One region of the Halobacillus sp. AWM4_238 genome, then DNA from elsewhere that is predicted to be linked to it. Evidence: riboswitches for the same ligand, from Rfam matches in the RefSeq annotation. Region 1 holds a riboswitch; each other region holds the start of a gene.

Region 1 (5,902 bases):
GGTTCTTCATCCATTCAGGCTCGTTCTGCCCTTGGGAGAATTGTGAGATATACTCTTTGTCATATGGTAGTGAGACTTCTACTGTCATGATTACCCTCCTATCTTAATTACGCGTTAACGGTTTCGTCTTCGATGCCAAGTTCCTGTTTAATCCAGTCATAACCTTCCGCTTCAAGACGCTGGGAAAGTTCTGGTCCACCAGATTTGACAACACGTCCTTGCATCATAACGTGTACTTTATCAGGAGTGATGTAGTTCAATAGACGCTGGTAGTGAGTGATGATCAAGCAACCGAAAGCATCGTTACGCATTTCATTGATTCCTTTTGCAACGACTTTCAATGCATCGATATCAAGTCCTGAATCGATTTCGTCCAAGATAGCAATCGCTGGTTGGATCATCATTAATTGTAGGATCTCGTTACGCTTTTTCTCACCGCCGGAGAAACCTTCATTTAGATAACGCTGTGCCATATTTTTATCCATATCAAGCGTATCCATCTTAGCGTCCATCTCTTTGATGAACTTCATTAGAGAGATTTCATCGCCTTCTTCACGGTGAGCGTTAATAGAAGAACGCAAGAAATCAGAGTTTGTTACACCACTGATCTCACTAGGATATTGCATAGCAAGGAATAGACCTGCTTGAGCGCGCTCGTCCACTTCCATTTCAAGGACGTTTTCGCCGTCTAGCAAAACTTCACCTTTTGTTACTTCATATTTAGGGTGACCCATGATTGCGGAAGCTAGTGTAGATTTACCAGTTCCGTTCGGTCCCATAACAGCGTGGAATTCTCCACCGTTGATTGTTAAATTAACACCTTTAAGGATTTCCTGACCTTCGATTTCTACGTGAAGATCTTTAATTTCTAAAGTTGATCCTGCCATAAATGAATACCTCCAGTATCTATTTTTATAGAATGTCCAAGTTGATCGGAAACAAAGAACTATTCTCAATTTATTCTCATTACAATCTTATATCATTTAGTGCTTGTTATCAACTTTTTCCCTTTACCAGAAGCCAAGAGAATGGACATACGAAAACCAAATTTCTACATTTTTCATGTGTATTATAACATGAAAAAATCAGGTGGCTAAACACACCTGATTCATTCAATCATCTTATGAGTTATTTATGCAATTGACGGTCGACCTGGGCAATCATTTTTTGACTCTCTTCGAATTCACGTTGGCGTTTTTCTTCTACTTTCAGGCGTGTATCCAACTTTCTGCTGTACTCCGCATAACTCATGTTATGGGATTGGTGCATGGCTTTCTCCATATCAGCAGTGTAATTCAAATTTAGATCGTCACTAATAACGAATCAACCCTTTCAGATTATTTACACAATTTAAAATACCACAAATATTATACACAAATAAACCCCCGTGGCCCTCTAAATTCATGCAAAAAGAATCTTCTTTGTTGATGTAAGCGTTTACCGCAATTGAGTATATAAAATACATCCGAAATCCTCTGATTTCCTAATAATTGGATCAGTTAATCGTTGTCGTCAAATCCATGTATGCATCCTGAACCAGAGTGACAGCCTGGCTTAAAGCTGCTCCACCACCAAAGGCTGCGGCAACACCACAAGCTTCCAAAATTTCTTTTTCCGTTGCTCCCTGGTCAACGCACCCTTTCGTGTGGTAAATCATGCAGTACTCGTCCTGTGCAACGATACTGATCCCTAAGGCCATCAGTTGTTTATCTTTTTTCGACAATTCCCCTGCTTTGAAACATTCCTGCGTAAATTCATCAAACTTATGAGAAACTTGCGGCATATGCTCTCTGAAGGCGCCCATTCCTTCTTTATAATCATGTAAATACGTTTGCGTCCACGTCATATTTTGCTCTTGCATATGAAAACCTCCCAGTAAAAATAAGTGACTGCGGTTAGTATAAACCGCAGTCACTTATTTTATCCGTTATTCTGCATCACTTGAGACTGGCACAACAGCACCATCGTATTCTTCTTTAATGAAGTTGACGATCTCTTCAGAACGAAGAACTTCAACAAGTGTATTTAAGGCTTCATTCTCTTTATCTTCACTATTCGCAGCCACAACGTTCACATAAGGAGAGTCAGATTCCTCGAGAATAATTGAATCTTCACTAGGAGACAACCCAGCCTCAATCGCATAGTTTGTGTTAATTGCAACAAGTACGTTTTCTTCACGTTGATACACTTGTGGAAGATTGGCTGCATCTACTCCTGTATCAAATTCGATGTTTTTAGGGTTTTCTACAATATCCTGTACAGTAGCATCTACTTTCTCAACATTTTCATCTAGTTTAATCAATCCCTCTTTCTCCAAGAGCGAGAGGATACGACCGTGTGTGGATACAGAACGACTCATGACTAGAGTTGTGCCTTCTTCAACTTTTTCAAGGCTTTCATACTTTTGGGAATAAACACCGATCGGCTCAATATGGATTCCCCCAAGGTTTGCAAAGTCATAGCCTTTCTCTTCCTCTTGAATTTCCATATAAGGAATCGTTTGGAAATAGTTCGCATCAATGCGGCCTTCATCTAAGTCCTGGTTTGGTAAAATATAATCCTGATATTCTTCGATCTCAAGCGTGATTCCTTCTTCTTCAAGCATAGGTTTCGCCTTCTCAAGAACTTCAGCATGTGGAACACTAGTCGCCCCTACTTTAATTTCTTTTGTTCCACCTTCTTCACTTTCTGATCCTGAGGCACTTTCTTCTTCATTTGAAGTCCCGCATGCTGCGAGCACTAGTATAAGCAGTAGTGCAGATAAACCCGTCCATATTTTTTTCATTTTCATTCTCTCCCTTTTTTTATATTTTATCTTTTATCCAATTTCCGTGAGATAGCATCTCCGATGAATTGGAAAATAAACACAATTAAAATGATTAAGATCGTACAAATAAATACAACGTCAAAATTGCTTCTTTGGAACCCATAAAAATAGGCAAAATCACCAAGACCACCGGAGCCGATTGCACCGGCTACAGCTGTGTATCCAATTAACGCAATCGCGGTTACTGTAATTCCGGAAATAAGAGCTGGCATCGATTCCGGAAGCAACACTTTAAAAATAATTGTCGAATATTTAGCTCCCATAGATTTTGCTGCTTCTACGACTCCTTTATCGACTTCTTTCAAAGCAATTTCCACCAGACGGGCGTAGAATGGAGCACCGCCAATAATCAGTGCGGGCAACGCTGCTTGTGGCCCTCGGATCGTCCCTAGAAGAAAGTCTGTAAACGGGAACAATAATAAGATGAGTATGATAAACGGAATGGCTCTAAATATGTTAACGATAGAAGCAGTGATCCAGTTCAATGTCTTGTTTGCCCAGAGCCCCCCAGGCCCAGTCAAATAAAGAAGGAGACCTAACAGCAAACCTAAAACGAAGGTTCCAGCAACAGATACAAGCGTCATATAAAGGGTTTCATTAGTAGCGGTAATCATATCTTCCATTCGTACATTCGGGAACCATTCATTAAACATGTGGATTCACCTCCACTTCTACCGATGTTGATTCAATATAATCAATGGCTCGTTCGATTTCTTTTTGTTCTCCATCAAACTGAACGAACATTGTCCCATATGCACCCTTTTGCGTTTGCGTAATCTTACCATGTAGTATGTTGACATTAATTTCAAACTTTCTTGATAAATCACTAATCAGTGCCTGATTTGTACTTTCTCCCACAAAGTGAAGACGTATAATTTTTCCTGACTGATAATGATCTTTGATCAATTGCAAGGATGTTTCTTTTTCCGGGTCACCCATTACCTGATCCACAAACTTCTTCGTGACTGCTTTTTGAGGATGTAGGAAGACATCCAACACATCGCCTTGTTCAACAATTTTCCCTTCTTCCATAACAGCCACCTGATGACAAATTTTGCGAATAACATGCATTTCGTGTGTAATTAGAACGATTGTAAGGCCAAGTTTTTCGTTAATATCCACTAGAAGATCAAGAATCGAGTCCGTCGTCTCTGGGTCCAACGCGGATGTAGCTTCATCACATAAGAGAACTTTAGGATTGTTTGCAAGAGCTCTGGCTATTCCGACTCTCTGCTTTTGCCCGCCGCTCAGTTGGGATGGATAAGAACCGCCCCGGCCCTTTAACCCGACCAATTCTATCAACTCTTCGACACGCTTTTGCCTCTCTGCTTTAGGGATTCCAGCAACCTCCAATGGAAAAGCAATATTATCATGAACTGTTCGCGACCATAGCAAATTGAAATGTTGGAAAATCATCCCTATCTCTTGTCTCGCTAATCTTAACTTCCCTTTGCTTAAAGCCGTCAGTTCTTGATCATCGACGTGAATACTTCCTTCTGTAGGATCTTCCAAGCGGTTCAATAAACGAATAAATGTACTCTTACCGGCTCCACTATAGCCGATTACTCCATAAATTTCTCCTTTGTTTATGTTAAGACTTAAATCATCCACTGCTCGTACATCTTGATCTTTTGTGTGGAATATCTTTGATAGTCCTTTAATTGAAATCATGCTGCTTTCCCTCCACTTTCAAAAAAACGCCACCCTGTCATGAGAACAGAATGGCGTTTTTTAATCTTACCTGAAAATCTGTTCTCTCATCTGTCAAAGATTTATACTTTGCAGGAATTGGCACCTGAGCAAGACAGTCTTGCCGGTTGCCGGGCATCATCGGGCCAGTCCCTCCGCCACTCTGGATAAGAGATTTTATTTATTAAATTATTATCACTTTAACTCGTTTAAGTAGTACAAAGTGGATTTTAGCATCGTACGAATTTTGTGTCAACTGATAAAACAGATTGTTCAGAAAAATAAAATTCAAAAATAGAAAAGAAATGCTTAATTCTTCCACACAAGTACGTCCATAAATGAAAAAAATCCCTTCTTTAATAGAAGAGATTCATCGCTTTTACAATTCTCATCTATCAAAGTCAAAGACTTCGCAGGAATTAGCACCGTGCAGGTTACCTGCCGGTTGCCGGGCATCGTCGGGCCAGTCCCTCCGCCACTCTGAATAAGTGAAGATGTCGATATGAAATTAGTAATTATGTTAGCATGGGATTTAAATGAGCGTCAATCCATAACATTCCGCCAGTAAAAAGGAGAATGACATTGAGTAAACAAGCCCCTTTATTTGAACTGCCATACATTAACGACCACTCTTCCAGTTACAGACTTGAAGAAGATTTAGGAAAAGTTATCGTCTTGACCTTCTGGGCTTCCTGGTGTCCAGATTGCGGGAAAGACTTACCTAGGAAAGAGCAATTGTTTAAAACGATGGATCATGACAAAGTAAAAATGATGACGATAAATGTAACCGGAAGGGAACGGAAGAGTGAGGAAGGAATGGAATACTTCGAAAAGTTCTTAACACAACCTACACTTTCTGATGATGGACGCTATGTCTATGACTTGTATCATTGTGATGGTGTCCCTTCCACCATCATCATTAACCAACAAGGTGAGGTCCATGCGAATTTTGGCGATCAGTCCTCCTTTTTAGATATTGTAAGCAAACTGGGAGAAATCATATGAAGTGCATAAAAAAGACAGCATGGACGTTGAGACGTCTTTGCTGTCTTCTTTGTTTCTCTTTAACTGTTAGATCCTATCCAAATAAGAAAGAGCATTTATTTATTCAACAATGGTGGTCATTTCCTGGGAAATACAAACACTATTCAACAAAACCAACCACTTTCTCATACATATAGGAAACAGAGTGAAAAGCGTAAATCTTTTCTTCTATTTCCCCTTCCCTCATCACCAGCAGACATGGAACGCTTTTAATCTTATACTGTTGCATCAACTCCGGGTGTAGAGAAGCATTCATTTCCTTAAAAACTTCTTTATTGAATACAGCCTCGAGCGTTGTAAGCATTTGACGTGCTAAATGGCAAGTTGCACAAAAAGGGCTAT
Region 2 (5,902 bases), 670 kb from region 1:
GAATATTCTAAGAAACGAGGATATCCTATCGAAGCAGAAGTAGCTGATGCACGTACGTACACGAGCGAAGCTCCATTTGATTTGATTCTTCTCTCGTTCGTCCATTTTTTGGAAAAAGAACGGGCGCTTCTTTTCGCCAGGTTAGAAAAGCAACTGGCGGAAGGCGGGCTGCTCGTTTACCTTGGATTGATCAAAACAGAGCATGAGCTTCCACCTGGTGGTCTGTTGGAGGAGTTTCCATCATCTGAGGAAGTGGCGCAGGAAATGAAGGCTGTACCTTCACTTACCATTCTAGATTATAAAGACCTGGTGAGAGAACTTCCGATTGGGGTTGCGGAAGGGATGTATCAAGCGAAAACAGCGCGTGTGAAGGCAAGAAAGGGGATCGTTATGAATGGAAAATTATGAAGTAATTGTAATCGGAGGTGGCGCTGCCGGGTTGAGTGCAGCACTTGTGTTGGGACGTTCGAAACGTAAGGTACTCGTACTCGATGCTAACGCCGCTCGGAACCGTGTAACGCAGGCATCACACGGCTATCTGACACGGGACGGGGTAAAGCCTGATGAGTTCAAGTCAATCGGGCTGCGAGAAATCATGTTTTATCCTACGGTCAGCTATGTTGAAACGAAGGTGACGGCACTCGAGAAGGAGGAGGGTGTTTTTACCGTTCAGACAGATAGCGGGGAAAGTTATACAAGTTACCGGGTCGTTGTGGCAGCAGGGATGAAAGAGGAGCTTCCTCCCATCAAAGGACTTCAGGATGTTTATGGCTCCACTGTTTTTCCTTGTCCGTATTGTGACGGCTGGGAACGGAGAGATGAGCCCTTGGCGATTTTCGGTAACGAACCGTGGCTTATGCATTACGTGAAATTGATTTATAACTGGAGCAAGGATCTGATCGTTTTTACAAACGGAGCGGCAGTGCTTTCGAATGAAAACGTAGAAGATTTACGAGAGCATGGTGTGGAGCTGGTGGAAGCCCCGATTGATGAGCTTGTTTCAACGGATGGTCAGCTTCAGCAGGTCGTGATGGCGTCTGGGGAGGCGTACCATAGATCAGGCGGATTTATCATGGACACCGGCGAATTCCAGGCGTTTTCTCTCGATCATTTTGGGATTGGCTATACGGACATGGGTGGAGTCAAGACGGAAGAAGGAGCGGAAACAGCTGTGAAGGGCTTATATGTCATCGGTGACACGAAGAATGGATTCTCCGGATTGCTGAAGGCTGCGAGCGAAGGGTATGAAGTTGCCGCTGAAATGAACCATGAGATGGCAATGGAAGATTGGGAAAACGGTGGAGCATCTTGAAAAAACCAGCCTACGATAAATATTACCAAGAACAGGCGTATTTCGGAAACCCCTACCCTGGACTCGTGGAATTCTTTGACGCGTATGAACCGAAAGCGCATGTCCTTGATTTAGGATGTGGACAAGGCAGAGATTCATTAAGCCTAGGAAGGTTGGGGTACAAGGTGACAGGCGTCGATATCTCTACTGTCGGGCTTGATCAAATGAACCAAACGTCCCGTGACGAGCAGTTGAACGTAACCGGGAAAGTAGGAGATATTTACACGTATCCGGTTGAAGAGGAACACGATATTGTTCTGTTGGATTCGATGCTGCATTTTTATAAAAAGGATATCAAGAACGAAACGAAGCTCGTCCAGCGTATTGCTTCAGAGTTGAAATACGGCGGGATGTTGGCTGTTTTTATGATGCAAGGGGAAAAGAGAGAGGCATACTTGAAGCGGGTGTTGGATGAGATGGAGGTCGAGTGGAAAGTACTTGCTGACCGCTATACAGACTACCCGGAATTCAACGCGCGCTATCATATGTATATCCTGAAAAAAGACAGTTGAGTATTCGTATTGTTACGATCATAAAAATATTTGGCCACGACTGAAGCTATTCAATAACCTGCTTACTCCAAGTGGTTTACAGAAGGTAGTAACCTTGAATTCGAGTTTTAAAGTATAGGGAAGCGAATCTTGACTAAGAAGATTCATAACCGTCCACAGACAAAAAGGTGAATGTTTGAAAACGCCTGTCTGAATTACAGGACAGGCGTTATTCCTTATGCTTTCGTCTTATAAGATGTGATGTGATCCTGCAGCGTGTCGTCACTGCCGAACAGGAAGTGTTTCTCCATATCCGGGGAATACGTGGAGTTGACGGCTGTACGGCCGACGGTTTCTGCTACTTCACGTAGCATAGCCGGAGATGCTCCACAGCAGAGTCCCAGGTAGTTCACACCAATGCTGTACGCTTCTTTGGCCCACTCAGCAAGCTCATATCGGTTCGTGTATAGCGGGTCCAGGGACGTTGGGAACGTTGTTTCCGTTGGAAGAGTACAGGCACAGCCACCGTCCGGCAGATTGAAGAAGGTCGGGTGTTCTTCCGTCGTGCGGTAAGGAATTGGAAGGGCACCTACATAACCGTCCACCGTGTTACGGATTTTCTCTACATACGGCTGCATCGTTGCTGGTCCTCGGAAGCAGTTCATCCCTACAACAAGTGCGCCTTTTTCTTCTAATAAGCGGCAGGCTTCTTCTACTTCGTAGCCGTCACGCAAAATGTTTTCTCCCATCAGACCGAAGGTGATCACCGCAGGGAGGTCTTGTTTTTGAATTTCTTCCAGTGCGATCAGCGCCTCTTCGTAATAATAGAAGGTTTCGCCGTTCACAAAATCTACCCCTTCATCCTTACACCAGCCGACCATCTCAGCAAACATGCTTCTTGTTTTTTCAACAGCTTCAGGGTCATCCGGGTTGAACAGGTTAGTGTTGGAAATGTTCCCGGCTACGAGTGCTTCTTCCTCAGGGTGCTCCTCTGCAACTTCTTTGGCTAGACGGATGGCCTGACGGTTAAGCGGCTCTAATAAATCCTCTTTGCCGATGATTCTCATTTTCTCCCGATGGCCGTTATAGGTGAAGGCTAGGACGACGTCGGAGCCAGCGAGCATATAGTCACGATACGTCTGTTTTAGTGCCTGTGGATTATCGAGGGCTACTTCAGGGACAAAGGATCCGGCCTGTAAATAACCGCGGCGCTCCAATTCAAATAAGTATCCTTCTCCACAAATCACCGGTCCATCCTGTAATCTTTGTTCTAATGTTCGTTTCATTTCATTCCACAACCTTTCATTTTGTAAGAATAGTTTATTAGAAAGCTCATGCCTTTTTTCAGGTACAAGCTGACTTTCTGAGACTTTCTGTCTGATAGGGGCATAACCGATTCAATCCTGTTCCCCTCCACATTGATCCAGTCCATTGAAATAAAAAAAGGACCTCCTTGGATAAGGGGTCCTTTATGTATCAAGAGTCTCCTTATCTTCAAGGTATCACTACCTTCTGGATTTAGCACCGTGCCTATGGCTGGTTGCTGAGGTATCAAAGGGCCAGTCCCTACACCTCTCTGGATAAGTTTTATTCTTATGTGGTTTTTGGAAAAACAGTTTAACACATTACGTAAGACGTTTAAATCAAGAATCAAAGCGAACATTTGATGTTAATTATTTCGCTTGCGATTTACAATACATGAAAATAAATGAAGAATCAATGGAATTTTCAGAAAAAGTTTTTGGTGGTATGGTTCTATTTGAAAATACCTGCACTACCTTATGATGTTCAGGCGATTTTAATATACATAACGATTCTTGGAGTGGATGGTTTGAGCTAATCTCAATCGCTTTGTTAAAGTTTGTTGTTCATATTTAACTCCTCGAAACGAAGCCTGCATGAGAAGGGCAGTTTCGTTGAATACTTGAATGCGAGATAAATACATATTGTAAGTGCCTCGCTTTTTTCTGGTAGTATTTGGAGTTATGATGTTAATAGCTAAAAGACTTACAGAATGTGGAGGTGTGGACTTTGTTGAAAAAATATTTAGGATCGATCTCTTTATTATTCATGATCATTTTTATACTTATATTTTTTGTTCCACAACTATTGAATCCGTTACCTGAGTCTTTATTAATAGGTTATTTATACCAATCACTATTGTTATTTCTTTTATTGAGTTCTTTTGTTACTGCACTCTTTAGTGCGAAAGGGCGTGTGAAAACAGTTGCTTTATCCATTTCTTCTCTTGGGATGTTAGGTTTGGTGATCCTATTGATATATATTATGGGAATGATAGGGTTCGGTAATTTCGGGACATAAAACTTATGGATAATATACATCTACACTAATGGGTACAAGGAGGGGATTTATTGAAGAAGCAAGTCCTATTTATTCACAGTGCAGGTCCACAGGAAGGAAAGCAAGGAAGCAGCCATCTAGTTTCTTATTTACAAAATTCATTAAGTGAGGATTACCATTTATCCTGTCCGGCCATGCCAAATCCTGAAAATCCGAGTTATGCTGCTTGGAAGGCTATCCTAAACGAGAAACTTTTGGAGATGGAGGGTCGAGTTGTTCTGATCGGCCATTCACTGGGTGGCTCAGTCCTTTTGAAATATCTCTCGGAAGAAGCTTGTGACTTAGCTATCTCCGGCGTATTTGTGATGGGATCACCATACTGGGGCCTGGATAAAGATTGGTTTAACCGAGAATTTGAACTCTCGAATAATTTTGCTTCAAGAGTTTCACAAATCTCAAAAATCTATCTTTATCATAGCCGAAATGATGAGGTCGTTCCTTTTCGTCATTTCGAGTACTACGCGTATAAGCTTCCACACGCGAAAACTAGGGTCTTTGAGAATTATGGACATGTATTTCAGGGTGACCTCCATGAACTTGTTCATGATATTGAGTCTGCATGATGAGGGTGTATCTTAGAAAAAGGTTCACATTAAAAAGAGGGGAGAACAGGGATAGTAATGTGTAAAATCGAGTCTTCGGTTTCGGGGGAGTTAGCTAAGATATGACACTGGATTTGATATAAAGAAAGCCCTAAGGATCACTCAGGGCACTTTACAGTTTCGATCATTTATTTTATCAAGTTGATTCAATAAGTTATCCAATTGTTGAGATATCTGTAATAATTCAGAGTAGTCAGCGGAGTTATTGTAAGCTTCATACATTTCTAATCTAACGGTTTCGATCTGCTTATGTAAACCATCTACAGTCTGCAAAAAATCTTCCTTTCATCAAAATTCAACCACTTTGTTTCATATTATAATTCCAAATCTTATATACCCAAAAAAGCAATTGTAAAAACCAGTGTGTTGAATAGTGGAAGATGCGACTGTCACAAACAGCATACATCATATCTTGTGTTCCATTAATGAATCGAATGAGGGTCAATGAAAATACTTCATGCAGGTCTGGGAGTGATTGGGATTCTTATCTTTAAATGAGCTCTTGGTTCCTCTGGTTCGAGTCACAGTAGTTGAATCAAAATTAAAAGGTCATAGATATCGAGTAGACATTACAGTAGTGAAATCTCTTACAAACGCATCGTATTTGAATGATATGGCGATATGATCAGTATTTTCTGTCACCTGCTCGCTTGATTTGGCTCTAAAGTCGGCTATGCTTTCTCCTTTAGTATCGTCAAAATTGATAGATACAGAAGCCTGACGATTGATATATTGAACTTGCTCTGGGTTTACTAAAGCAAATAAAGTGAATAGATCGTGTAAAGGACTACCTGCATGGGTAAGGTTAAGTTTTTTATAGGCTTTGTTGTAGTAATCAAAAATCGGTTTTATAAGATGGGTGAAAGCATTAAAACGATAAGAGGTAACTGCTTGAATGGTTTCAGGTGTGATGATTGCGTGGTTCGTTACGTTTAATGGAGTGATAAAGACATTTTTTAGTTTGTTCAAAACGAGGTTAGCAGCGATCGCATCACCATGAAAGTTAGCTTCTGCAACGGGAGTGACGTTTCCTGGAACTAGAAAAGCCCCTCCCATACAATAAACAGCCTCAACCTTCCGTAAATACTCTTCTCCGC
Region 3 (5,902 bases), 800 kb from region 1:
AGAAGCCTCCAATTCCGGGAGGAGCCCGATGACGAACGTACAACCGATAAAGGTCGTAAAGAGAGCGGTCAGTTTTCTTCCTGTCCACGCTTCTTTGAAGAAAATTCTTGAAAAAATAGTCACGAAAACAGGTGCTGTGTAAAGGAGTACAAAGGCGATCGACATGGACGTCGTTTCTATTGCGCTGAACAGACACCAGTTGAACAGGGCGATGCTGATGACCCCTGTGCCGAAGAAATAGCCTGAGTCTGCAGGCTTTATTTTTAACAGCCGGATGTTTATAATCGCAAGGTAGCAAAACAAAAGCAGCATCGCTGATGTGACTCTTAACGCGACGACTTGAATGGGCGAAAATCCATATTCGTACAATTCGTTCACAAACAGCCCGATGATGCCCCATAGTGATGCACCTAGAAAAATCATCAAAAATGCGCGATTCCTCGTCATGAGATCCCTCCTTCATGAGACAATTTCCATCTATTATACAAAAATTTAGAAAGCTTTGAATATAGCTGTTGCAAAAAAATCGGAATTCTTGTTTGATAGAGAATAAGGATGAAATCGAAACACAAGGGGATGAAATGATGAATCCAGTTTTACGAGACGTCAAAACACACATAGAAACAGATAGGCTTCTATTGAAAATGCCGGAACCCGGCGACGGATCGGCCATCAATGCAGCTATCCAACGATCCGTGAATGAACTGAAACCATGGCTTGGATTCGTCCAGGAGACCCCGACAGTTGAAGATACAGAATCAAACACAAGGGAAGCGCATGCCAAGTTTCTGCTGCGTCAGAACTTACGGTATCTCATATACTTGAAAGAGGATCTGACGTTCATTGGTTCTACGGGTTTTCATCGAATGGACTGGGACGTGCCAAAGTTTGAAATTGGCTATTGGATGGATACCGCTCATAGTGGAAAGGGATATATGAGGGAAGCCGTAGACGGATTGACGACTTATGCCTTGGATGAATTAGGCGCTGCTCGTGTGGAAATCCGCTGCGAATCAGAGAATAAGAGAAGCCGTACGATACCCGAGTCACTCGGTTTCGACCTGGAAGGAATCCTCCGCAACGAAGACCTCTCTGTCGATGGAAAACGGTTGACCGATACATGTATTTACGCCAAAGTCCGTGAAAAAAATGAGTGATCGTATGTATGATGTGACGATCATCGGCGCAGGGGTCAGTGGCGTCTTTCTTGCTTACACGTTAGCAACCGAGCACCCGGGATGGGACATTCATGTGGTGGATAAAGGAAAGCCAATCGTTGAACGGACGTGTGGGTTAGATGGAGAGGGTTGCACGTGTGAGGGGCCGTGTGATCGCTACATAGGATTTGCAGGGTTAGGAAAATCAGAAGGGAAGTTCAATTATACGAATGACTTCGGAGGACAGCTGAATGGAAAAATCGGTGAAAAGGAAGCGCTGGAGCTCATGGAAGAAGTCGATGAACTCTTATGTTCTTATGGTGGAGACGTTGTAAAGAGATACAGTACAAAAAATGAGAAGCTCTCCATGAAAGCAGCACAACATTCCCTGCGTGTTTTCTCGACAGAGGTGCGCCATTTAGGGACGAAGCGCGCTCGGAAGATTTTTCAAAGCCTGTATGAAGAAATGTCTGAACAGATGACATTTACCTTCGAAGCGGATGTCACGAGCGTCACAAAAGATGACGGACTATTCTCTCTATCTACCAATCAGGGGTGCTTTCAAAGTAAGCAGGTCGTTTTCGCTACAGGCATGAGCGGGAGTGATTGGATGAAATCAAGGTTGGCAGAGTTAGGATTGAAGCCCGGACCAACCCGGTTGGATTTAGGTGTGCGCGTGGAGATGCGCGGAGATCAGCTCGATGCCATCCTTCAGGAAACCTTTGAAACGAAGCTTCATTACAAGAACGACCGATTTTCAGCCACGACCTATTGTATGAATCCCCGTGGCAGAGTCGTACGCAAATACCAGCATGACCTGGTGATGGCAGATGGGCAGAACCAAAATGAGGAGGGTCCGAGCAGGAATTTGAATTTCACCCTTTTCGTTCCGCGATTTTTTGAAAATCAGGAAGAAGCGATGAGAGAGGCTCGCGATACGATCGGGAAAATCAATCAAGGACGGGGGAGAATTGTATCCCAAAAGCTGGGCGATTTACGCGAAGGAAGAATTTCCGGAGATCTTTCTTCCGGTCCAATCGTTCCTTCGATAGAAGCAGAAGCAGGGGATCTCCGTCTGGAAGTTCCGCCTCTTTATATCGACGCCTTGCTGGAGTTTTTTGAGGCATTGGAAGGGCTCCTGGAAGAAGAAATCGATCGCGACACCATCCTTTATGGGATCGACAGCAAATTTTATGAACCCAAAATTTTCACAGATGCCCATTTTGAAACGGAAATCCCTGGCTTGTATTTGATCGGGGACTGTTCAGGAGATACGCACTCCCTTTCTCAAGCGGCGGCAAGCGGAATCTATTTGGCCCGCAAACTAAAAGCTTAGCCTTCTACCGGGAGGCTAAGCTTTCTTCCACTATATAGATGGCATCTTTCACATCTGATTGATCGTGGATCCTCATGAGGTGAATGGATTCGCCTTGCCGGGTGGAATAGTGAGAAATCGTTTCCACATCTTCTAGTGAAGACGCGTGAAGGTCACTCAATGATAAAGGCAGCTGCATGGATTGGTAAAAAGGAACGAGTTTCTTGATTTGTTCTATTTTCCCTTCGAGGGCCAGCTGGACAAGGATTCCATAGGCTACTTTCTCACCATGTAAAAACCTTTTCGTCGCTGGTACTTTTGTTAACCCGTTATGAATGGAATGGGCACCAGAGATCCTTCCGTAACCATCTCCAAAACCTCCCACCATACCACCAGCGAGGATGATCGTTTCTGTCACACGTGTAAAAGCCGTATTCGGTTCAAGATTTTCAAGAGCACGAACAGCCTCGGTCCCCTCCTCAAAAAGGACGTCCCGACACATCTTTGCTGCGTGAAGAGCGATCTCCAGAGGAAGTGGTTTTTTATCTATATGTCTCGTCAAAACGTCTGCTTCATACCATTTGGCAATCGTGTCACCGATCCCTGCACGAAGGTATTCTACGGGTGAATGGACGAGCATATCGGGGTCAACCACGACCATGTATGTACTTCTTTTGAAAATGGTGTATTCAAGGAAATTCCCATGTTCATCATAGAACACACTTAAAGGTGTCCAAGCGGCACAATTGGATACTAATGTGGGGATCAGGATGACCGGAAGATCAAGCGATTCTCCGCACGCCTTCGTGAGGTCAAGAATTTTTCCGCCTCCGACCCCAATGAGGACATCCGTGGAATTCATCTCTTTCCCGATTCTCTCTACTTCTTGATGCGTGCATTCTCCACCATACAAAATGGTGTCGACAGCAAATGGAAAGTCAGGCATGTACGATTCCGCCATCGCCCATGAATTTTCCCCGTGGATGATGGTTCCATGCTTGAATTTCTCTCCCTGAAGTAGTTCTGGTAATTGTTTCAAAATGCCCGGTTCACAGCGATAGATATTCGGTGCTCCCTGAACATTGATCGGCTCCATCGGAATCCCTCCTACACAGATATGCCCATCATTATCCATTTAATAAAATGAGATGTCAATGATAATATTCTATAATTTAAAAGATTGAGAAAATTATTTACAAACCCTCTCACATGCGTTAAAGTGTAAAACCATAAACAAAAAATCTTATCGAGAGTGATTGAGGGTATGGCCCGTAGACATCACAGCAACCTTCCGCAAGGAGTGGTGCTAATTCCTACAGAATGAATCGATTCTGGGAGATAAGAGTTTGGCTATTACACGCGAAACTCTCTCCCGCAAAGGGGGAGAGTTTTTTGTAGGTCAATCATTTATGGATACATAGGAAAAGGAGGGAAGCCCATGATTTCATTGGAACAACTGAGTAAAGTTTATCCTTCCAAAGAAGGGAACGTCATTGGCGTCGACAACGTTTCATTGGATATCGAACAAGGGGAGATCTTTGGTGTCGTCGGTTATAGTGGGGCAGGAAAAAGTACCCTGTTACGCTGCATGAACATCTTGGAACGCCCGACGAGTGGGAGAGTCCTTGTTGATGGAATCGATCTCATGACATTAAAAAACAAGGAGTTGAGAAAGGCGAGACAGTCGATCGGGATGATCTTTCAGGGATTTCACCTGGCCATGGCGAAAACGGTTTTAGACAACGTCGCTTTCGCTCTTAAAGCTTCAGGTGTGAATCGGAAGGAAAGAAAGAGGAAGGCGCACGAATTGCTGGACCTCGTCGGTTTGTCAGATAAAGCTGAAGCGTACCCTGCTCAATTGAGTGGCGGTCAAAAGCAACGCGTGAGCATCGCCCGAGCTCTCGCCAACGATCCGAAAGTGCTCCTGTGTGATGAAGCTACGTCAGCTCTCGATCCTAACACAACACAGTCCATTTTGAGCTTACTGAAAAAGATCAACCGCGAACTTGGACTGACCATTGTGTTGATCACCCATGAGATGGAGGTTGTAAAAGAAATCTGCCATCGCTGTGCGGTCATGGAAGATGGGAAGATCGTAGAGCAGGGGGCGACATACGACATCTTTGCAGCTCCTGAAAACGAACTCACCAAGCGTTTTATAAAAACGGTCATCGACTTTAAGATCCCCGAACACATCATTTCCAGAAGTAAAGGCACCATTGTACATATGAGGTTCAAGGGTGATTCTGCGAATGAATCGATCGTTTCAGATTTACTGAAAGGATCAAGCGTACGGGCGAACATCCTCCATGGAAAGATCGATTATATCCAGGAGCAAGCTCTAGGCACCTTTGTGATGGAATTAACAGGAGGGCAACCCGTCGTAAAGGAAGCCATTGAAGAACTGAAACAAAAGCTCGGAGAAGTGGAGGTGTTGCACAATGATGGAACAGCTGATCAACTTATGGCCAGAGCTGAATAAATCGTTTTTGGAAACATTGATCATGGTAGGGATCGGATTGGTGGTCGCTCTGATTGCAGGTCTTCCGCTTGGGTTGCTCCTGTTTGTGACCGACCGTGATTTGTTCCTGGAGAATAGAACCGTCAAAAGCATTGTTGGCGTTGTCGTGAACTTGATCCGGTCGGTTCCCTTCATTATCTTGCTTGTGTTCTTATTTCCTTTTACCAACTTTTTAATCGGAACAACGACGGGCCCTGTAGCAGCGTCTGTAGCTCTTTCTGTAGCTGCGATTCCGTTTTATGCAAGAATTGTGGAATCATCCGCCCGCGATATTGATCGAGGAGTGATCGAATCGGCCATCGCCTGTGGAGCCTCCCCATGGCTGATCATCAAGGATATCATTTTCCCAGAAATTAAACCGGGACTGATTAGTGGCTTGACGATCACTGCCATCAGTTTGATCGGGTATTCCGCAATGGCAGGGGCCATTGGAGGTGGAGGAATCGGAGACTTGGCGATTCGTTATGGGTATTACAGATACGATAACTTCGTCATGTTTACGACCGTCATCCTGCTGATCGTCCTCGTCCAAATCGTCCAATACGCAGGCGACTATATTGCTAAGACTGTGAAGAAGAACTAAAAAATAGGAGGAACTCTCTCATGAAAAAAACCATCTTGTTATGTGCCACGCTATTAACCATCGCGTTTCTCGCTGCTTGCGGAGAAGAGGAAGGAAGTGCAGATGCTTCTGGTAAAGATACCATCCGTTTTGGCGCGACTTCTGGGCCCTATAGCGATATGGTCACACAGGCGATTGCGCCGTTATTAGAAGAAAAAGGGTACGAAGTGACGAACAAAGAATTCACGGATTATGTACAACCGAACAAGGCGCTTGCAAATGGGGATTTGGACGCCAACCTTTTTCAGCATAAAATTTACTTAGAGTCATTCGCGAAGGAAAACGAC
Region 4 (5,902 bases), 1.2 Mb from region 1:
AATAAGAAAGGTTCAGTATTTTTTCTAAATATACATCTTTGTCTTCTTTAGATAACGATGATCTCTTCAATGATTGTCTGCATTCATATAAAAAATCTATATATTCCTCAAAGGATGGCGGAAACCGCTTTTCCCATTCTCCCAACAATCGGGCCGCAAGTTTCGGACTTGCCCCTTGTGTGGTGACAGAAACATTGAGTTTCCCTCTCGAAAATTGTGCAGGAAAGTGAAAATTCCCACCGTCTCTTCCATCTGCTCGGTTTACAAGGGGGACCTCCTTTGCAAGAAGTGCAATGCTGTCGTTTGTCTCTTTTTGATCTGTAGCAATGACCAAAAGAAAAACACCCGTGAGATCTCCAGTCTGAAAACAACGGTTCACCCATCGGATCTCCCCCTTTTCGAGCACCTTCTTCAAATGACTCGTAAGTGTAGGACTGACAATCGTTATCCTGGCCTTTTCGTTCTCCAGTACTTCTGCCCTTTTCTCCGCTACTTTACCGCCTCCAATGATCAGGACATTTTTTTGTTTCAAATCCATGGATAGAGATATCACAGCCTGCGCTCCTCCTTCGTACAGAAAGCTTCCTCCACACGATCGACGACTGCCTGCACCATGTTTGGATGATCATACAAATAACCCGTAAGGTAGACGCTGTCTCCTTTCTTCCTTGCGGTTTGTATACTTTCTAACAATGAATCATAAAGCAGCCCTGTAAACCACAAGTATGGAACAACAACCGTTTTAGGGAATGTAGCCAATGATGTCTCAAACGCTTCTGTGAAACGCGGAGTGAGAGCAGCAAGGTAGCAGGTTTGGATTTGTTGGATCCCATAAATCTCCTTTAATTCCGAAGCAATCGTTTCCATGGATCTTTTGGTATCTGGATGCCTGCTTCCCCTTCCAACAAGCAGAACATTTGTAGTTTCATCAAGCTCCGTCGGCAGTTCTTTCAAGCGATCCACCAATACATCGGTGACGCGTTTCTGCACGCCGAGGGTTTGGCCATAGACGATGGAAATATCCGGATAAATCTCCTCAGCTCTCGCAATTTCATTAGGAATATCTTTGAAATAGTGCCCTGCACTCAATAACAAGACAGGAATGATGACGATTTCTTCTGCCCCTTTTTCTACAAGTGTCTGAATGCCTTCCAACATATCAGGATCAGCCAGCTCGAGAAAACAAATATGATAGAGTTCCACATTTACTTGGCTCTGTACTTGGGTCAAAAAATGGATCGCTTCATTTTTTGTTTCTTTTTTTCTACTACCATGACTGACATAGAGGATCGCTTTCATCTTCCCTCTCCTTTCTACCCAACTATTGAGGCCACTTCCTTCAATCCTTCTTCTCGTGAACGTTCGAACCATTTCAGTCGTTCTCTTAATTGGACTACATCACCGACGACAATCATGGCTGGATTTTCTATGTGTTTTGATTTAACAACGATGTCTTTAATTGTCCCTGTCACCGTTTTCTGCTCCTCTGTTGTTCCCCACTGCACCAAAGCCACAGGTGTATGGAGAGGTCTTCCGTACTTCAACAGCCGCTCACAGATCTCAGGAAGCTTCTTTACTCCCATATAAATACACAAAGTATCCATACTCTTAACGACTCGCTCCCAATACGCCTCTTCATCGCTTCCGGTTTTATTGACTCCCGATATGAAAGCGACTGAAGAACTATACTCCCTGTGGGTCACAGGGATGCCTGCATAAGCAGGCGCGGCAATACCAGAAGTGATGCCTGGAACGATTTCATAAGGAATATTCCGTTTGGCAAGCTCTTCTGCTTCTTCTCCTCCGCGCCCAAATACGAAGGGGTCCCCTCCTTTCAATCGTGTAACGACTTTCCCTTTCAAAGCATACTTACATAAGAGATGATTGATGGACGTTTGGCTAAGGGCGTGATGATCGGGACGTTTTCCGCAAAAAACAAGTTCCGCATCCTCCCTCGCCTCATTCAGGAGCTCTTGATTGATCAAGCGATCATAAAGTATGACATCTGCTTTTTGTATCGCCTTTAGTCCTTTTACTGTAATAAGGTCGTAATCCCCTGGTCCCGCTCCTACGATATACACGTTTGTCATCTTCCGGCCCCTTTCGTTACACCCAATTTTTATCTTGTAAAAGTTTCCACACTTGTTCGGCACAGCTTTTCACATCGTACGCTTTAGAATCTAGCACCAGTTCCGGTTGCAAAGGTTTCTCATAAGGGGCATCCACACCTGTAAACCCTTTGATCTCTCCATCCCTGGCTTTTTTATAAAGTCCTTTAGGGTCACGGTTTTCGCACTCTTCAATTGGACAGTCCACATAGATTTCTATAAAGTCCCCGGCTTGCATCGAAGCTCTCACACGATCCCTGTCTTTTTGATAGGGTGAAATGAATGCTGTTAAAACAATCGTTCCACTATCTGCAAAAAGCTTCGCAACTTCACCGATCCGTCGAATGTTCTCTTCCCTGTCTTCTTCTGAAAATCCAAGATCCGAGTTTAGCCCCTGCCTGACGTTATCTCCATCCAGCAAATAACTCTGCAATCCCTTTTCGTGGAGAACCTTATTTAATTGATTGGCAATGCTTGATTTGCCTGATCCTGATAGACCTGTAAACCAAAGGACCCCGCTGTGATGGCCGTTTTTCTTGCGATAACCTTCTTTACTGATGGATGCTTCGTGCCAGGTAAGGTTTGTCGTCACTTTCTTCATCCTTTCACTTCGGCTGTCTTCTGTAAGCCTTCGATCAGTACATCCACGACTTCTGGACGACTGAACGCTTTTGGTGGTTTCTCACCATTTCTCAAAAGCTCCCTTACTTTCGTACCGGACAAAATCAGATGATTCTCTTTATCGTGTGGACATGTTTTATTAGACGCCATCGACTCACACGCTTTGCAATAAAAACTATGCTCAAAGAAAAGCGGAGTGATGCCAAGTTCTCCTTTCTCGTAGTGACTGAAAATCTTCTGTGCATCATACGTTCCGTAGTAATCACCGACTCCTGCATGATCACGCCCAACAATGAAATGAGAGCACCCGAAATTTTTTCTTACAATTGCATGGAAAATCGCTTCCCGGGGTCCTGCGTATCTCATAGCCGCATTAAAAACAGCTAAAATCACTCGATCTTTTGGATAATAATTTTCCAATAACACTTGGTAACTCTTCATGCGGACATCGCTCGGAATATCATCGCTTTTCGTCTCCCCGACAAGAGGGTTGAGAAACAATCCATCCACGGTCTCGAGCGCTGCCTTTTGGATATATTCGTGAGCCCTGTGCACAGGGTTTCTTGTCTGAAATCCAACTACTTTTTCCCAACCCAGTTGCTCAAATCGTTTCCTTGATTCTGCAGGGTCCAAATAAAAGGATTCTCCGTGTTCATAAGGAGGTTTTTGAAACACCTCAATATCTCCTGCCACATACCAATCGGGGCGCTCGAATAATTTTTTGACACCTGGATGGGCATCATCAGAGGTTGCGTACACGTTTTCTGCTTCTTTTTCTTTATCCGGTTTGAAAAGATCGGTAATGGTTATAACCCCATACACCACTCCGTCCTTGATGAGCTGTGCTTTTCTTCCGAGATTCTCTGCTTGTTTTTCTGTCACCGGAAGTGTGATTGGAATACTCCACGGCTCTCCATCGCTCAGCCGCATGGTATTCACAACGGATGTATAAGTCTTTTCATCCATAAATCCACGTAAAGGGCTATATGCACCATTAGCAATTAAACCGAGATCACTAAGCGCCATGGAGTCAAGCTCGATGAGATCTTCCGGTAGCTCCTCTGGTCTTTTTTCCTTCCACCTGTTTATCAGCACTCCACCGTGCGGGGGGATGATTGACATATCCATTCCTCCTTCAAGGTTATTCATCTTGACTGTTTTCTGTTGTATGCAAGCCGCATTCCGTTTTATTGAACCCTTTCCACCGGCCTGACCTACCGTCATCCGCCGCCTGGGCTGTACATGGAATGCATCCGACACTAGGATAATTTTGATCGTGCAATTCATTGTAATCCAAGCTATTTAGTCGGATATACTGCCATACGTCATCCCATGTCCAGTGAATCAATGGGCATACTTTTACCGATTTGAATCGTTCATCTTTATTAACAAAGTTTGTTTTTTTCCGGCTCGGAGATTGCTCTCTCCTCAACCCGGATAGCCATGCATTTCTTCCATGGAGAGCGTCCTCAAGCGGTTTGATCTTACGGATGTAGCAACATTGATTCGGTTTCCGTTTCCAAAGAGCTGATCCGTATTGCTCGGCTTGTTCATCCAGGCTCATCTCAGGTTGTTTCATCGTTATGTTTAAATCTGGATATCTCTGTTTTACTTTTTCAATCAGCTGGTAGGTTTCCTGAAAATGGATGCCCGTATCAAGAAACACGACTTCGGCATCCGGTTTTTCTTTAGAAATTAAATCAATGAGAACGATTCCTTCTGCGCCGAAACTGCAAGCATAAACAATGTCTTCATACTCCTTGTAGGCCCAGCGAACAATTTCCGATGCTCCTTTCGTATCTTCTTTCGGTGGATCATCGGTAAATGGATTCTCAAAAGATTGATAGGTGATGTGTGGTTGTGTCATGTCCTCCTCCTCTCTTAAATAGAAAAATGCCTTTCTTCCCGATAAGAAGAAAGGCATTTACAATGTCATGTAAACTGCATTCTCCCTATCTTCTCAAGCGCTTAACGCCTGCTGGAATTGGCACAGTATCTGTTTACATTCCTAGACCCGTTGCCGAGGCTTCAAAGGGCCAGTCCCTCCACCTCTCTAGATAAGAAAAGCTTATGAAATTTTCTGAAAAACAAGTTGATACAAATCTTATGCTCCTTTTCATCATATGTCAATGCTTTTTAGAAAAATTACAACTTTTCTGTTTTTTTATTAACATTGGATTGACAAATGAAAAGATGTTCGTTAATTTTATAATTATTCTAAAAACTACATACAATCCTTATGAAGAGCCGGGGGAGGAATCTGGTCTGAAGATCCCGCAGCAACCTTTAACCAGGTGCTCATTCCAGCAGCCATCCGGCTGAAAGATAAGGTGTGGACGATCCCCCTTCTTTCAGATGGGGGATTTTGTTTGTTTCAATTTTTTTAAACATAAAACCTAGTAAGTGCATAGGAATAGTAAAAATGACGATGACCTATGTATAATTAAGGAGTGGTACACATTGCAAAAACTGACCATTTTCGCCTTCATCGGTTTTATAGCACAGCTGATGGATGGAGCGCTCGGCATGGGGTTTGGCCTTAGCTCTTCGACGATCCTCCTGTCCTATGGACTGGCGCCTGCTGTCGCTTCTGCATCCATCCACATGTCGCAGATTGCCACAACGGCTGTTTCAGGTTTTTCTCACTATAAGTTTGGCAACGTTGATAAGCGGCTTGTGATGATCATTTCTATTCCAGGTGCAGTCAGCGCTTTTTTTGGAGCTGCTTTTTTAAGCCGAATTCCAGGAGATTATATTAGGCCTTACATATCCATGTTTCTCCTGCTATTAGGCATTTACATCGTCATTCGTTTTCTATTCCTTTCGAAGAAAACGGACAGAAGACCAAAAAAAGCCGTAAAAAAACGATTTCTTCTGCCTCTTGGAATAGCAGGAGGATTCCTGGATAGTGTCGGAGGTGGCGGATGGGGTCCGGTCAACACCCCTGCTCTGCTTACCCGATCAGGAATTGCTCCAAGGAAAGTCATCGGAACGGTAGATACAAGTGAATTCCTGGTAACGATTTCAGCTACAGTAGGTTTTTTGATTTTTTTAGGTCATGACCAATTCAGTTGGCTCCTCATCACCTCATTCGTTCTCGGAGGGGTCGTTGCAGCCCCTATCGCCGCTTGGCTTGTAAAGATTCTCCCCTCTTCTGTTCTTGGAGTACTAGC

What was found. Region 1 has a riboswitch for S-adenosylmethionine ahead of ACXACN_RS10410 (methionine ABC transporter ATP-binding protein). Riboswitches for the same ligand answer to the same signal wherever they lie in the genome.
Region 2: linked by a shared signal. The riboswitch ahead of ACXACN_RS06915 (homocysteine S-methyltransferase family protein) and the one ahead of ACXACN_RS10410 (methionine ABC transporter ATP-binding protein) in region 1 are both predicted to bind S-adenosylmethionine.
Region 3: linked by a shared signal. The riboswitch ahead of ACXACN_RS06240 (methionine ABC transporter ATP-binding protein) and the one ahead of ACXACN_RS10410 (methionine ABC transporter ATP-binding protein) in region 1 are both predicted to bind S-adenosylmethionine.
Region 4: linked by a shared signal. The riboswitch ahead of ACXACN_RS04295 (phosphoadenylyl-sulfate reductase) and the one ahead of ACXACN_RS10410 (methionine ABC transporter ATP-binding protein) in region 1 are both predicted to bind S-adenosylmethionine.

Annotation. Positions count from the first base shown of each region.
Region 1 is NZ_JBSWSY010000002.1:2,018,113-2,024,014, forward strand. Features, by position in the region: gene sufD (Fe-S cluster assembly protein SufD) at 1-88, opposite strand, end outside; gene sufC (Fe-S cluster assembly ATPase SufC) at 108-887, opposite strand; gene ACXACN_RS10390 (YuzK family famiily protein) at 1,129-1,269, opposite strand; gene ACXACN_RS10395 (carboxymuconolactone decarboxylase family protein) at 1,496-1,861, opposite strand; gene ACXACN_RS10400 (MetQ/NlpA family ABC transporter substrate-binding protein) at 1,928-2,785, opposite strand; gene ACXACN_RS10405 (methionine ABC transporter permease) at 2,812-3,480, opposite strand; gene ACXACN_RS10410 (methionine ABC transporter ATP-binding protein) at 3,473-4,498, opposite strand; SAM riboswitch class I at 4,582-4,690, opposite strand; SAM riboswitch class I at 4,902-5,007, opposite strand; gene ACXACN_RS10415 (TlpA family protein disulfide reductase) at 5,093-5,521, shown strand; gene ACXACN_RS10420 (thioredoxin family protein) at 5,661-5,902, opposite strand, start outside.
Region 2 is NZ_JBSWSY010000002.1:1,347,713-1,353,614, reverse strand. Features, by position in the region: gene ACXACN_RS06930 (SAM-dependent methyltransferase) at 1-408, shown strand, start outside; gene ACXACN_RS06925 (NAD(P)/FAD-dependent oxidoreductase) at 395-1,312, shown strand; gene ACXACN_RS06920 (class I SAM-dependent methyltransferase) at 1,309-1,863, shown strand; gene ACXACN_RS06915 (homocysteine S-methyltransferase family protein) at 2,079-3,128, opposite strand; SAM riboswitch class I at 3,328-3,429, opposite strand; gene ACXACN_RS06910 (alpha/beta fold hydrolase) at 4,215-4,766, shown strand; gene ACXACN_RS06905 (aspartyl-phosphate phosphatase Spo0E family protein) at 4,908-5,078, opposite strand; gene ACXACN_RS06900 (nucleoside hydrolase) at 5,355-5,902, opposite strand, start outside.
Region 3 is NZ_JBSWSY010000002.1:1,214,861-1,220,762, reverse strand. Features, by position in the region: gene ACXACN_RS06260 (DMT family transporter) at 1-447, opposite strand, end outside; gene ACXACN_RS06255 (GNAT family N-acetyltransferase) at 585-1,157, shown strand; gene ACXACN_RS06250 (FAD-binding oxidoreductase/lyase) at 1,162-2,493, shown strand; gene ACXACN_RS06245 (iron-containing alcohol dehydrogenase family protein) at 2,498-3,568, opposite strand; SAM riboswitch class I at 3,713-3,817, shown strand; gene ACXACN_RS06240 (methionine ABC transporter ATP-binding protein) at 3,911-4,954, shown strand; gene ACXACN_RS06235 (methionine ABC transporter permease) at 4,914-5,576, shown strand; gene ACXACN_RS06230 (MetQ/NlpA family ABC transporter substrate-binding protein) at 5,597-5,902, shown strand, end outside.
Region 4 is NZ_JBSWSY010000002.1:830,780-836,681, reverse strand. Features, by position in the region: gene ACXACN_RS04320 (NAD(P)-binding protein) at 1-553, opposite strand, end outside; gene ACXACN_RS04315 (sirohydrochlorin chelatase) at 550-1,299, opposite strand; gene cobA (uroporphyrinogen-III C-methyltransferase) at 1,314-2,090, opposite strand; gene cysC (adenylyl-sulfate kinase) at 2,107-2,700, opposite strand; gene sat (sulfate adenylyltransferase) at 2,706-3,851, opposite strand; gene ACXACN_RS04295 (phosphoadenylyl-sulfate reductase) at 3,871-4,596, opposite strand; SAM riboswitch class I at 4,679-4,793, opposite strand; SAM riboswitch class I at 4,964-5,061, shown strand; gene ACXACN_RS04290 (sulfite exporter TauE/SafE family protein) at 5,190-5,902, shown strand, end outside.